DNA from 2 places in the Brevundimonas sp. UBA7838 genome. Region 2 is predicted to be linked to the other one. Evidence: riboswitches for the same ligand, from Rfam matches in the RefSeq annotation. Region 2 holds a riboswitch; the other holds the start of a gene.

Region 1 (7,010 bases), on a different contig from region 2:
GATTTCAGCGAGGTTGAGGCCATCGCCAAGAGCTATGACGAAGCCTGGCATCTGAGCGGGCCTGCTGCGCTCGTCCGCTGGCACGATGTGGCCAAGGCCGCGCTCAGCTATCAGACGCGATTTGAACTCCGGGCGGACCGCCTCTTGAACACAGGGGGCGGCCACGCCGAGGTGGTCGATCCGCTTTTGGACGCAGTCAGCCTCACCAACAGTCTGCGGGTGTCGTCGCTGACAGCCTGCGAAGAGCTGGTCGCCGCGCAAACCGCAGCGCTCGACGGGGGTCGAACCATGGAGCGGCTAACAGGATCGATCGGTCTCGCGGACTTAAGCCGCTCCGCGCGAAGCACTGGCAGTCCACCAGTCGGCACCCCTCGTTGGGCTCTAACTCATGCGAAGGCCAACCGTGCCAGCGAGGCGCTCGCGCGCAAAATCCGCGCCCGCGAGGCTGCGGCTTGGACAATCGGCGCTCCGGTCGCGCAGCTCGCCCGAGCAGGGGGCAGCGGCCGCCGATGGTTAGAAGCGGCTCGCAACGAAACCACAGTCCCCGTGATCTTCCTTCCGGCGGCAGGGTGAAGAGCCTGCGGGGGCGATGAGACTTCGAACACCGTTGGGAGGATGCCTCACCTGCAATCAGCCGGGGACGAAGGACGACCCCGTTCGGCCAAGTCTCTAGAAAGCCCTCGCTTCAGTGGGAAGAGGGGCCTCAGGGCACCACGTGAGGAACAAGCAGGCTGGGATCGGTTACAGTGACAGCGTAGCTGGACTGGCTGTCCGTCAACCAGCAGAGCCTATTCAGTCGTCGATTTCGAACTCGACAGGCCGTAGTTCTCGCCCAGGTACAGCGTCGAAATACCAGGCGAGCGAAAAACCGCTGACAGCCGCGCATTCCCCGTCATTGACTTGCTCGATCACCAAACTCACGACGCCGAGGGGATCAAGGCCAGTTAGCCAACCCTCGCGGATCCCCGCCTGGATTTTTAGGACTTCTGCGACAAACGCCTCGCACATCCGGCTCCTGTGTAGCGCCTCCATGCTCAGGCCGACAGCTAGCTTCTCCACGGCCTCGTCAATCGCACCATCGAAGAAGCCGGTGTCGAAATCGTACACACCAGCAACGACACGAACCGCCCCGCCTGTGATCTGCGCACGACTGGCATGCTTGGCCTCCCCCCGTTCGATAGCGATGGCTAGCGCCTCCTCTACGTAGACACGCTCCTGGCTCATGCGGCGGCCACCATCTGCTGGACTTTGAGCGACCGATCCCAAGGCCGCCCCGCCCCGAAGTGTCCCTCGCGCGCGCAAGCCTCATACACAGGAGCGTCGAGGTTAAGCCGATCGATGAGGGACCGAGGCGTGAACAGGTCAGCAACGCGGTCGGCATGCCAACCGCTTCGAACTGCGGCTTCGGGATGTTCGACATCGATGTGGATGGCCACAGGCTCAGCCACGCCGATCGCGTAAGCGAGGCGCACTTCAGCCGTTCCAGACAGACCGCCTTCGACGACTGTGCACGCAAGCTGTCGGGCCCCGTAGGCGGCGGAACGGTCGACCTTGGTGGCATCCTTGCCAGAGAAGGCTCCGCCGCCATGGCGCCCGATGCCCCCGTATGTGTCGACGATGATCTTGCGCCCTGTCACGCCTGCATCGGCGACAGGTCCACCTTGGGTGAACGCGCCGGCGGGATTGATGAGAAGGCGAACGTCGCTTTCCAGGTTCGGAAACACCGCCTTGATCACCGTTTGAAGCAACAGCTCGCGCAGGTCGATCAAGGCGAGCTCAGAGGCGTGCTGGCTGGACAGAACGATAGTACGGACAGAGGCGCGGCCATCACTGGCGATCTCGACGCTCACCTGCGCCTTCGCATCTGGGCCGAGCACACCGTGGATTTGGCGAGCTTGGGTATGAGCAGCGATCAGGCGGCGTGCGAGTGCAAAGGAGAGCGGCAACCGTTCCGGTGTTTCAGCCGTCGCGTAGCCGAACATGATCCCTTGGTCTCCGGCTCCAAGACGTTCGTCAGACTCCAGACCGGCCGCAATCTCCTGTGCCTGTTGGCTAAGGGCGGTCCGGATCTGCAGCTTGTCGACATCGACGCCCCAACGACCGTCCGTGTGTCCGATTGATTTGAGGGTTTCTTGAACGGTACCCACGACGTCCAGGTCGACGGCACCGCTGAGCTCGCCGAACACCCAGACTTCATTGTCCTTGATGGCCGTTTCGATCGCGACACGGGCGCGCCGGTCCTGGCGGAGCGCTGCATCAAGCAGCGCGTCAGAGACTTGGTCGCAGATCTTGTCGGGGTGGCCCGGGGCCACAGCTTCCGACGAGAGGAGACCGGTGAGTGGCTGCAGCCGGCCGAACGTGAGCTTGGTCATGGCGTTTCCATCCCGAGCGAGCCGAGAACCCGTGCTGAAATGCGCCGCGATTGCACCCGTTTATTTGCCATCGGCCACATCCCCTTTTGGGAGCCACCTTGCCCGGGAAGGCAGGTTGGCGACGGCCACAGCGGCCGCTCTCTTGATGTACTTGTGAGGGTGGCAGAAAGACCTGAGGTGTTCAAGCGTCCATCGTCAGCGCAGAAGGAGCAACTCGGCTGGTTGCCCCCTAGCGCACCAGACGATGGCGTTCTGCTCGAATGCACACCCTAGATCGCAGGCTTGGGCCTTGGGGATCCCGAGGACGGCAAGGCTAGGTTCCGGGGGCCAGTCCCCAACCCGGCCCCTGCCCTCTCCCTCCAACCAGGTTAGACAGTTTGTGTTAAGCGTCGCCTTAAGCGCGTCTTGGGCTTGGTTGTTCTCGCCGTCAGAACGGGCCTGACTATAGGGGTTGTAAGCCGTGACGTAGGCCGCCTGATCGACGCCATACCACCGCATCAGCGCATCGAAGGCAGCGGAATGCGTGCCGACGGTGATGACCAGTTCAGGCTGACCGAAGATAACGAAGTCCGTCTCGCGGAAGGCATCGATCAGTGCCTGTTCCAGCTTCGTATCGGCGTAACGGATGGTTCGATGGTCGACCTCTACAGCACCTGAGGCGCGCCTCCTCCGCCACTCGTTCTGGGGTATCGCGGCGATCGCTTCACCTATTGCGTCGCCTAGCCCCTGACGGTCAGCAATCGAGAGCTGCTCGACCAAGCGCTTCGTCTTCTCGACGTCACTGGTGGTGTGCCAAGCAGCCAGTATGAGCGGCAGCGGCACCGGACCCTCAGCGAGGGCTGTGATGTTCAGCCAGAGGCGGTGCCAAGCCTTCGGCTCGGGACATACGAGCCCCGTATCGATGAGACCGGTGATCCGTTGTTCTAGGTGGCTACGGCGCATGTCCGTCTCATGCCACTGATCCCCAAATAGGGGTAAGGCGTTTATGTCGTCATGCACTTGCTGCCGTACCTGATCGAACCAGGCCTCAGATTGGCAATCTGACGATTTAGTCCAAGTTGACTGATCTCCTGGGCGGACTGGCAGGCTAGGGTAACAGCCGGGGTATCGCCGTACTTGGTCACGGCTAAGCCGGGGCCGTTTACCGAGCGGACCTTCGGAACGTCGGCCCTGGGTGGTAGCGGACAACTGCACAAAGCCAGACCGCAGTCCGCTCTGCGCCATAAGCGGACATCGGGTGGCGTCCGCGAACTGGACATGTCGCGCTGATCACTTCCTACTCTTTGCGGGCCTGCGCAACGTCGTTGCGCACTACGCCAATAGCATATTGAGGCGCTCAACAGCCTCAACCATTCGGCCGGTGGTAAGGCACCTGACGCCCGTCGGGTCGTAGTCGATCAGGACTCGGCCACTGAGATCGGATGCAAGCGCCCGTTCAGCCGCGCCAAGTCGGCGTGACCACGTCTGAGCCAGACATTTCAACCGACGGGCTTTCAATTTGTCGGGGGATCAGCAAGGGCAAACGCCCAAGCTAGGCTAACACACCCGTCTGGTAAGCTCAGCGAGCCATACTTCAACGCTTGGTGCCAAACTCATGGAACGCCATGGCCAGACTCAGGCCCTCTTTTTTGCGTCAGATGGGCGATCGGGCCGATCTTATCGATCCTCCGAACAGCGGCTGAAGCGCGGCGAGGACACGCTGAGCGATACCTATCCCAGCCCCGTAGGATCGCAACCATCGCTTGAACCTGAAGCAATCAGTGTTAGATCAAGTGGGAACCTAAGGCGATGTCCTCGACCGCCCCTCGCTCCTGTGGATCCCTAGACCTCACAGCGCGCGGTGCCACCTAAATGTCCGAAGACAGACCTTGATGCCCCTTAGCTTCGCGTCCCCACTAAATGCCCCCGTCTCAATGTTGACGGAATGGTCGGTGGCGGACGCGGATCAATTGGCGAACGCCGTTGCCTGGCTCTACGTCCAGAAACGCGACCATGCGGCGCGGATCATTCAGGCTCTCGAGCCCGGCGCCGCCGCCCTTCCCGGCAGTGTGGTTCAAGACGCCATAAGGGCTCTTACGATCGAGACCGGCGATCTGGTGGTCGACCTGCAGTCGGCGGACGACGCAACGCGGAAGTCGGCGCAGGCCAAGCTGAATGTCCGCATCGTGCACCGTGACGGCCTCCTCTTCCAGCACGTCTCTTGGATCGCTGCGTATCTGGCCCTGCCTAACACCCATTCAGCGCCACCCCACGTCCGCACCGCCGACAAGGGCTTCGACGGCGTCATTCTCGACCTCGACCCCGCCGCACCTGGCCTGTCGCGGATCATCCTGTGCGAGGACAAGGCCTCGACCAATCCCCGCAACCTCGTCACTCAGAGCATCTGGCCAGAAATCACGGCCATTCAGGCGGCGGGAAAGGACCGGGAAATCCTAGCTGCAATCACCGCCATCCTCGCGACCCTGCCCGGCGTCGATAGCGAAGCCGTGATCGCGGCCACGACCTGGGAGGGCGCCCGCGCCTTTCGCGTGGCCCTGACTGCGGACCCCGCGCAGGCGAAGGACGCGAGCTACGCCCACCTTTTCGCCGGTTTCGACGACGTCGCCGGGGGTGCGATTGAAAGCCGAATGGCGGAGGTAATGCCCGTCCAGGCCGTACGCCCCTATCTCGCCGCCCTCGCGAACGCCGTAATCCTCAAGCTGAAGGCCATGGACTGATGTATGACGAGGTCACCAGCCGTCTCATCGCCGGGGCGCCGCCCCTGGAAGGATTGCAGCCAGCCGATCTGCGCGAGGAGCTGACCTCGGCCTATGTCGAGATCGCCGCCGCCCGCCTCGCCATGGGCACCGACCCTGAAGATCGCGCCACACTCGACGGCATCGTCCTGCGCATGGGACGGATGGCCGATGCCTACGAGGCCCGCATCGTTCTCGGCCTCGATCCCTCCCGCAGCCGCGCGACCGCCTTTGTGGCGGCCTCGGCGCGCCAGATTATTGCGACGGCGGGACGGCTGGCGCGGGGAGCAGAAGGCGAGGATGGCGCTTTTGACGTGACGACCCGGCTCGACGAGGATGCGATCGGGCCCGAGCTCGCGGCTTCTCTCCTGTTCCTGATCGCCGAACGCTCGTCAGACGCCTTTGAAGCCGCCCGCGACGTCGTCGCGGCCGGCGAGCCCGATCCGATCCGGCGCGCCCTGATCTTGGCCGTGGGCCGTCTCGCCCGGGGCAAGCTCGCCGACATCCTCGAAATCGATCCGGCTGCCGAAGCGCTTCGCGGTTCCGATCTTTCCGGCTTCGCTGTCGATCTCCTGTTTCGCGAACTGCTCTCCGGCGTCGTCGAGCTCGCCGCCTTTGGCCTGGGCCGCGAGGGAGCGGAAAACGGTCTGAGCGACGCTCGGGCGCGCTTTGCGCGGGTCCGCGATCTGGCCGTCGACGCCGAAGGTTTGGCACCGGCCCTCGTGGCAGATATCGCTGCGCCGTCCGCTCGACGCTCGGCAGCCGTCTTCAGTGGGCCGCACCATTTGGCCAGCCTGCTTCTGCGCGCGGCCGACATCCTGGGACAAGGCCTGCTGGTCACGACACCGGCGCCTTTTGGCTCGGATCCCGGAGCTTGGGCGGCCTGGATCCGGACCGAGGCCGCCCGATGGCCCTATCTCTGGGAGAATCACAGGCGCGCGGTGGCAACCGGCTACCTCGCGGCTGGACAGTCCCTCATCATGACTTCCCCGACTGGCTCGGGGAAAACGACTTTGGCGGCCCTGAAGATCGCCGCCGCGATCACGGCCGGCAAGACCGTGCTCTACCTAGCCCCTACTCACGCCCTCGTCGGCCAGGTTGAGCGAGACCTAAACGAACGGATCGGCGCCATCGTCACGGCCGAGAGCGTTGAGGACGCCGACTCTATCGAGGATCTTCGGGTCCTGCCCGCCCTCGCCGTCCTGACCCCGGAACAGTGTCTCGCCCTCCTGACCTTCGCACCCGAGCTCTTCGCCAACGTCGGGCTAATGGTGTTCGACGAGTTCCACCTGATGGGGGCTCCCGAGCCGGACGTTGGTGTCCGGTCGCGCGTGGACCGTCGGGCGATCGACGCCATGCTGTGCCTGCTGACCTTCCTGTCAGTATCGTCAAGCTCCGACCTGCTGCTTCTGTCCGCCATGGTCAGCAACGCGCCCGAGCTGGCGCGATGGCTCGCCGTCCTGATTGGCCGCCCCGTTCATCCCTTTGACGATCGATGGAAGCCGACCCGCCAGCTACGGGCCTGCGTCACCTACGCTCGCCGCGATCTCATCGCCGCACACATTGCCGCCAACACCCCGCGCGGCAGGCCCGAGGCCACTCCCTGGGGGCTGTTCTCTCTGGCGAGCGGATGGAACCCGGCCGCCGTCGACAAGCTGGCCTTCCGTCCCTTCGCGCCTCAGCCGGTTGCGTTGAGTCACAGCCAGAGGCCGGTCGGCCGGCGTCGCATCACCGCCAACCGGCTTCAGGTGGCGGCCGCCATCGCGGAACGCTTCGCGCGAAGCGGCCAGAAGGTCATTATCTTCTGCGACAGCATCACCTTCTGCGTCAGCGTCGCCAACGGCCTGAACCTCGGACAGGCCGACCTGCCGCCGAACCGGGACGAAAGCCAGACCGCCTGGCG
Region 2 (7,010 bases):
GACTGGCTATCAGGAAATCCTGACCGACCCGTCCTACATGAGCCAGATCCTGGCCTTCACCTTCCCGCACGTCGGCAATGTGGGGACCAATGTCGAAGACATCGAGCAGATGGGCGGCGGGTCCGACACCTCGGCGCGGGGCGCCATCTTCCGCGACGTGCCGACCGATCCGGCCAACTATCGCTCGGACGCCAGTTTCGACGACTGGATGAAGCGGCGCGGCGTCGTGGGTCTGGCCGGGGTCGACACCCGCGCCCTGACCAAGATCATCCGCGACAAGGGCGCGCCTCACGCCGTCATCGCGCACGACCCGGACGGAAACTTCGACCTGGAGGCCCTGGTGGCTCAGGCCAAGGGCTGGACCGGGCTGGTCGGTCTGGACCTGGCCAAGCCCGCCTCGACTCTGCAGGCGTTCGAATGGAACGAGGGTCTGTGGGACTGGCCGGAAGGTCACCCCAAGACCGAAGGCCGCAAGGACGTGGTCGTCATCGACTACGGCGTGAAGCGCAACATCCTGCGCGCTCTGGCCTCAACCGGCGCGCGCATCACCGTGGTCCCGGCCACGACGACGGCGGAAGAGGTTCTGGCCCGCAATCCCGACGGCGTGGTCCTGTCCAACGGTCCGGGCGATCCGGCCGCGACGGGCGAATACGCCGTGCCTGAAATCCAGAAGCTGGTGGCCAGCGGCAAACCGTTGATGGGCATCTGCCTGGGCCACCAGATGCTGGCCCTAGCGCTCGGCGCCAAGACGGTGAAGATGGATCAGGGCCACCACGGCGCCAACCATCCGGTCAAGGATCTGACCACCGGCAAGGTCGAGATCGTGTCGATGAACCACGGCTTCACCGTCGATCGCGACAGTCTGCCCGACGCCGTGACCGAGACCCACGTCAGCCTGTTCGACGGCACCAACTGTGGCATCGCGGTCAAGGACAAGCCGATCTTCAGCGTCCAGCATCACCCCGAGGCCTCGCCCGGGCCGACCGACAGCCTGTATCTGTTCGACCGGTTCGCCGATCTGATGGGCGATCGCTGACGCCATGAAACAGGGGGCGGTTCGGTCGGACTATCTGGACTGGCTGGCCGAGGCGTTTGAGGTCGCTGGCCGGTTTACGCCCCTGCCGGACGGCAATGTCGTCGTCGGCTACGCCACCGGATACGATGCGGCCGACATCGCGCCTTTCGTCCTGTCGTTGCGGGCTGTGTTTGACGGTCCGGCAGCCCTAGTGGTCGACGCCGAACCGGATTTGCGCGCCTTTCTGGCCCAACATCGGGTGACCGCCGTCGATGCGCCGGTCTGGCGCGGATGGGCGCCGCATCCGGTGATGCAGCGGTTCGTGGCCTTCGCCGGTCTGCTGGGTGATCGGTCAGGCGTCGCTCTGGCCTGCGACGTGCGCGACGTGATCTTCCAGGCGCCGCCCTTCGATCCGGCGCCCGAGGGGCTTGAGGCCTATGTCGAGGCGGAGACGCCGCTGGCCGATCATGCCTTCAATATGAAGTATCTGCGCGCCCTGTTCGGCGACGCCCAGGCGCGGCAGCTGGCCGACAAGGCCTGTCTGTGCGTCGGCACCATCGTCGGGCCGCGCGCCGAGGTCTCGCGCCTGTCGCGACTGATTCTATCGCTGGCGGCGACGCCGCGATCCGAGATCGGCGGGGCGTTCGGCGCCGATCAGGCGGCCTTCAACATGGCGATCCATCAGGGTCTGACGGCGATGAGCGTGCGCCCCAACTATGAACGCGTGGCGACCTTGGGCCTGACGCCCGGCGAAACGCTGAGGTTCGAAGGGGGCAAGGTCGTCAATCCCGACGCCAGCGTCAGCCCCATCGTCCATCAGCATGATCGCCATCCGCATCTTGAAGCGCCGGTCCATGCGCTGTGGGGTGGAGGGTTGGAGCTGCGTCGGCGGGTAAGGCCCAAGTCGGCGGGGCAGAAGTTCGAAAAGCTGAAAGCCTCGCTGCGCCGCCGAATGCCCGAACTGCGCTGAGCCGGCTGTGCCAGGCCCAGGCGCTGGCGACGATGGAGGCCAGGTCCGACTGGCTTGGCGCAAAGGCCAGGGCCAGACGGGCCAAGGTGATGTCCGACACAAGATGCGACGGGTCGCCCGCGCGGCGCGCTTCGGCTGCGTCGGGCAGTCGAAGGCCGCTGTGTGCCATGATTGCCTCAAGAACCTGCCGCACCGAATGGCCGTGGCCGGCGCCCAGATTACAGGCGAAGAAGCCGCGTCTGTCGCCGAGCAACTGGGTCAGGGCGGCAAGGTGGCCCTGAGCCAGGTCGCACACGTGGACATAGTCGCGCACCGCCGTGCCGTCGGGCGTCGGATAGTCGGTCCCATGAACGGCGAAATCGTCGATCTGGCCGCGTAGGGCCATCATGGCGCGCGGGATCAGATGGGTCTCGACCGGCCGATCTTCGCCGATCAGGCCTGACGTCGAGGCGCCGCTGGCGTTGAAATAACGCAGCGCGATGATGTTCAGCCCATGCGCGGCGCTGGCGTCCGACAGGATCTGTTCGCAGCCCAGTTTGGAACGGCCATAGGGGGTGACGGGGGCCAGCGGCGTCGCCTCGGTGATCGGATTTTCGCCGGGATCGCCATAGACGGCGCAGGTGCTGGAAAAGACCAGCCGGTTCACGCCCGCTTCCCGCATCCCGCCCAGCAGCCCCAACAGACCACCGACATTGTTGCGGTAGTAGTCCAGCGGCGCGCGCACCGATTCAGGGACCACGGACGAGCCGGCGAAATGCATGACGGCGCTGATGTCATGGGCGATCAGGGTGTGGCGCACCTTGTCCGCGTCCCAGACATCGCCCTCGACCAGCGGCCCCCAGCGCACGAACCTGCGCCGGCCGGTCGACAGGTTGTCGTAGGTGACGGGTCGATAGCCGGCGGTCGCCAGGGCCTCGCACACATGGGCGCCGATATAGCCCGCGCCGCCCGTGACCAGGATCGCCTTCGCAGATGTCAGCGCCGATCCAACTTCGCCCATCCGCCCTTGTCGGATACCAAAGGTCGATAAATCAACCCCAAATCACCCTCGTATGTATTCAGGGGTGTGCGGCGACTGTCAGGGGATCGGCGAGAAACTGCGTTCTTCGCGCAGGGCGCTGGCTTTCCGGACGGCGATCGGTGCGGCGTGCAGCCAGTAGTCGGCGTCTTCGAGACGCTGCTCTCTGCGGCGCTCCAGTCCGCGCAGGCGGCGCAGGGCGGCGTTCTGGAGAAGGCGCGCATGCAGGGCGCGAGGCGACAGTTCGGCGATGGCGGGAGAGCCGGGGACGGCGACGGCGTCGGGGCCTTTGGGCTCCACCGCCGGGCGGGCGATGGCGATAAACATGAGGATCTCGGTGCAGGAGGGAGAGGCGCTTCTGCGCCGAGCTAACGAGGGGTTAACCACAGTCCCTGTGGATAGTTCCTGACTGCGTCCGAAAAAAGTCCGTGAATCGAAAGACTTACTGCCTGTTTCCGGACAAAATGGTTACCAAAATCTTAATCCGGGGCCGGAGCGTTCGCTCAACGATGCCGGGAAAAGGCGCTTTAAAAAGCGCCGCCGGTGGCAGTCCCTAGGGGAGTCGAACCCCTCTTTTCAGGTTGAAAACCTGACGTCCTAACCGATAGACGAAGGGACCGCGGCCGGGGCGGCGCATGTGCCCCGGTTCGGCCCCTCCTGCAAGCAAAAAGTTACGCGGCCGCGGCGGTTGCGGGCACGAGGGCGTCCAGCGCCGGGAACAGGTCGGCGATCAGGTCCTCGACATGCTCCAGACCCACCGACAGGCGCACCAAACCATCGCCGATGCCGGCCGTGGCGCGCTGTTCCGGCGTCATGGCGGCGTGGGTCATGGTGGCGGGGTGGGCGATCAGGCTTTCGACGCCACCCAGCGACTCCGCCAGGGTGAAGATCTCCAGCGTCTCGACCAGATCGCGCACGGCGTCCGTGCCGCCTTGCAGTTCGAAGCTGAGCATGGCGCCGGGGCCGGCCTGCTGGGCCGCGACCAGGGCGTGGTTGGGGTGCGACGTCAGGCCCGGATAGTGGACGGCCTTAACCGCCGGGTGGGCGGCCAGTTTTTCGGCGATATTGCCCGCCGTGGCCTGCTGCCGCTCGATGCGCGCGAACAGGGTGCGCACGCCGCGAAGGGTCAGATAGGCGTCGAAGGGCGAGCCGGTCACGCCGGTGCAGTTGGCCCACCAGGCCAGGGTCTGGTGATCCTCGGCATCGGCCGAGATGACGGCGCCGCCGACCACGTCGGAATGGCCGTTGATGAACTTGGTGGTGGAGTGGACCACGAAGTCGGCGCCCAGCTTGATCGGGTTCTGCAGCGCGGGCGACAGGAAGGTGTTGTCGCAGACGACCTTGGCGCCCGCCGCATGGGCGCGGGTGCAGATGTCGGCGACATCGACCAGACGCAGCAGCGGGTTGGACGGAGTTTCGACCAGCACCAGCTTGGGTTTCAGCGCCAGGGCGGCCTCGAAAGCGACGGGATCGCCCTGATCGACCAGCAGCAGTTCGAAATGCCCCTTTCGGGCGCGAGCGTTCAGCAGGCGACAGGTGCCGCCGTAGCAGTCGTGCGGCGCGATCAGCAGGTCGCCCGGCTCCAGCAGGGTCAGGGGCAGGTCGACCGCCGCCATGCCGGTGGCGGTGACGACGCAGCCTGCGCCGCCTTCCAGCTCGGTCAGGGTCTCGGCCAACACGTCGCGGGTCGGATTGCCCGAACGGCTGTAGTCGTACTTCCGCTTCTGATCGAAGCCGGCGAAGGAATAGTTGGACGACAGAAAGAGCGGCGGCATGACCGCGCCGTGGGCCGTGTCCGTATCCACGCCCGTGCGGGCGGCGATGGTGTGCGGATTGGCGGGGCGGGAAGTCATGCTTTGATATCCTTCAGGGCGGCGCGGAGGATGTCGCCGACGAAGGCGTCCTCCTTCAGAAAGGCGTCGTGGCCATAGAGCGAAGGCGCCTCGACGAAGCGCCACAGGGTCGGCAACCGCGCGGCCAGTTCGCGGATGTCGTCGATCGGCACCAGCCGGTCGGAGGTGAAGCCGATCAGGGTGACGGGGGTCGTGATGGCCTCGGGCGTCACGCTGTGGCGGTCCAGGGAATCGGACATCGACAGCCAGCGCGCCGGGGTGGTGTGGGTCCGGTAGGCCTGACCCCGCGCCGTTAGATAGTCGCAGACGGGATAGGCGCCGCCGACCGCGCTGGGCGCCGTGGTGTCGAACCGGTCGTCGAACTCCTCGGCCGTGCGATAGGTGGTCATGGCCAGTTCGCGGGCCAGGGCGACGCCTTCTTCCGGACGGCCGGCGGCGACGGCGAACTGCAGGATGCGGCGCTGGATGCCGCGCCAGGCGGTCGCCTGGGGATGGGCGCGGTGGGCGGCAGAAACGATGATCAGCTGCTCGGCCCAGTCGGGGAAAAGTTCAGCGAAGGCCAGGCCGACCATGCCGCCGTAGGAGCAGCCGACGAAGGCGGCGGCGCGCTCGATCTTCAGATGGTTCAGCACCAGGGCCAGCAGGCGGGCCTGATCCTGGGTGGTGATGGTGACGGGCTTGTCCAGGAACTCGGCGCCGGGGGCGAAATCGACGGCCAAGACCTGAAGCCGGCTCAGATCGATGGGCCCGCGCACCGACACGGCGCCCGACCACCAGCCCAGGCCGTTGGTTTCTGTTCGGTGGACGAAGCGTCCGGCCGAGATGCCGCCGGCGACCACCACGACGGGGGCGCCGATCCGGCCATGCAGACGTCCGACGATATTGGGCTGGTTCAGCTTTTCGCCCGAGGCGAGGCGGAAGTCGGCGGGAATGGGAACGATGACGTCGCGGGCGCCGCCGCGCTCACGCGTCGGTTCGCGGACAGGGGTAAGGGCTGTCGCGCGGCGACAGTCGGGGTCTTCGAGCAGGGTGGTTTCGGCCAGTGTCATCGTCGTTCCGCATCGTTCTCGCTCAGCAAGTCTCGATGCGGTGACAGAGCGTGGAGCGTCGTCTCGTCGATGCTCCACTCATCTCTCGCGACCCCGAAGGACCCCGCAGGAGTTGGCACCGTTTCGAGCTGTGAGACCCGATGGTTGCCCCAGCGTCAAAGGGCCTAATCCCTCGGCTGGTCTTGATGAGTGACTTTACGTTGATGATCGAGGCGGCGCCGGTCAAGCGAAAAATTCAACCTCATTGACGGCTTGGGCCGACTCGATGGGGGTGAAAACACACGATAACCGACGTGCCGTGAAAAAATCATCCAATCCAACTTGACAGGGCGGGGGTCGCTCGATCACCCTAGGCTCAGATTTCAACCGGACCTTGCCCTGTGCCACAGCGCTCGCTCATCGCCGAAGTTTCGACCGTCTCCGGCCTCGCCGCGACGCGTTTCGGCATGATCCTCGGCGGCACGATTATCGGCGGTACCACCGGCACCACCACCATGCCCGAACGGGCGGGACGAGTTTAGCGCGCCGAACCCCGGCAACCGCAGAACCCGAACCCCGCCCGGTCCGCCAGGCGGGGTTTTTCTTTTCACCCCACCCCATCCCGACCTTTCCCGAGAACCCGATGTCCGCCCAACTCGCCGTCGTAGAAAAATCCGAAAGCCTCGACCCCAGCAGTCAGCCTGCACCAGAGGTCGTGGTGCTGAAGTTCGGCTCGTCCATCCTGCGCAGCCCGGCGGAGGCGCCGCTGGTCGCCTCGGCCGTCTATGGCCATGTGCGGGCTGGCCGAAAGGTGGTGGCGGTGGTCTCGGCCTTCGGCGGGGCGACGGACCGGTTGCTGGGCGAGGCGCGGGCGCTGGGCCTGGCCCATTCCAACGACCTGCTGCCGGGCTATGTGGCCCTGGGCGAGGAAAAGTCGGCGGCCCTGGTGGCCATCGCCTGCGACCGGATCGGCCTGGACGCCTGCGCCCTGTCGGTCCGCGAACTGGGCATCGTGGCGGAGGGTGAGCCGGAGCATTCGCGCCCCTGCGGTCTGCGACCCGACCATCTGAAACAGGCGCTGGACCGGCACGAGGTGGTGGTTGTGCCCGGGTTCGGCGCGGTGCGG

What was found. Region 2 has a riboswitch for S-adenosylmethionine ahead of metX (homoserine O-succinyltransferase MetX). Riboswitches for the same ligand answer to the same signal wherever they lie in the genome.
Region 1: it holds a riboswitch for S-adenosylmethionine, as region 2 does, so the genes downstream of both, metK (methionine adenosyltransferase) here and metX (homoserine O-succinyltransferase MetX) in region 2, are expected to answer to the same signal.

What each region holds. Positions count from the first base shown of each region.
Region 1 covers NZ_DLTK01000055.1:23,416-30,425, reverse strand. Annotated here, with positions in the region: gene B3T77_RS04110 (hypothetical protein) at 1-573, shown strand, start outside; gene B3T77_RS04105 (hypothetical protein) at 793-1,224, opposite strand; gene metK (methionine adenosyltransferase) at 1,221-2,372, opposite strand; SAM-I-IV-variant riboswitch at 2,423-2,526, opposite strand; gene B3T77_RS04095 (DUF3293 domain-containing protein) at 2,568-3,314, opposite strand; gene B3T77_RS04090 (hypothetical protein) at 4,304-5,089, shown strand; gene B3T77_RS04085 (DEAD/DEAH box helicase) at 5,089-7,010, shown strand, end outside.
Region 2 covers NZ_DLTK01000108.1:39,622-46,631, forward strand. Annotated here, with positions in the region: gene carA (glutamine-hydrolyzing carbamoyl-phosphate synthase small subunit) at 1-1,036, shown strand, start outside; gene B3T77_RS09960 (hypothetical protein) at 1,041-1,985, shown strand; partial or broken gene galE (UDP-glucose 4-epimerase GalE) at 1,996-2,985, opposite strand; gene B3T77_RS09970 (hypothetical protein) at 3,064-3,330, opposite strand; tRNA gene B3T77_RS09975 (tRNA-Glu) at 3,548-3,622, opposite strand; gene metB (cystathionine gamma-synthase) at 3,675-4,856, opposite strand; gene metX (homoserine O-succinyltransferase MetX) at 4,853-5,905, opposite strand; SAM riboswitch class I at 5,981-6,097, opposite strand; partial or broken gene B3T77_RS09990 (homoserine dehydrogenase) at 6,528-7,010, shown strand, end outside.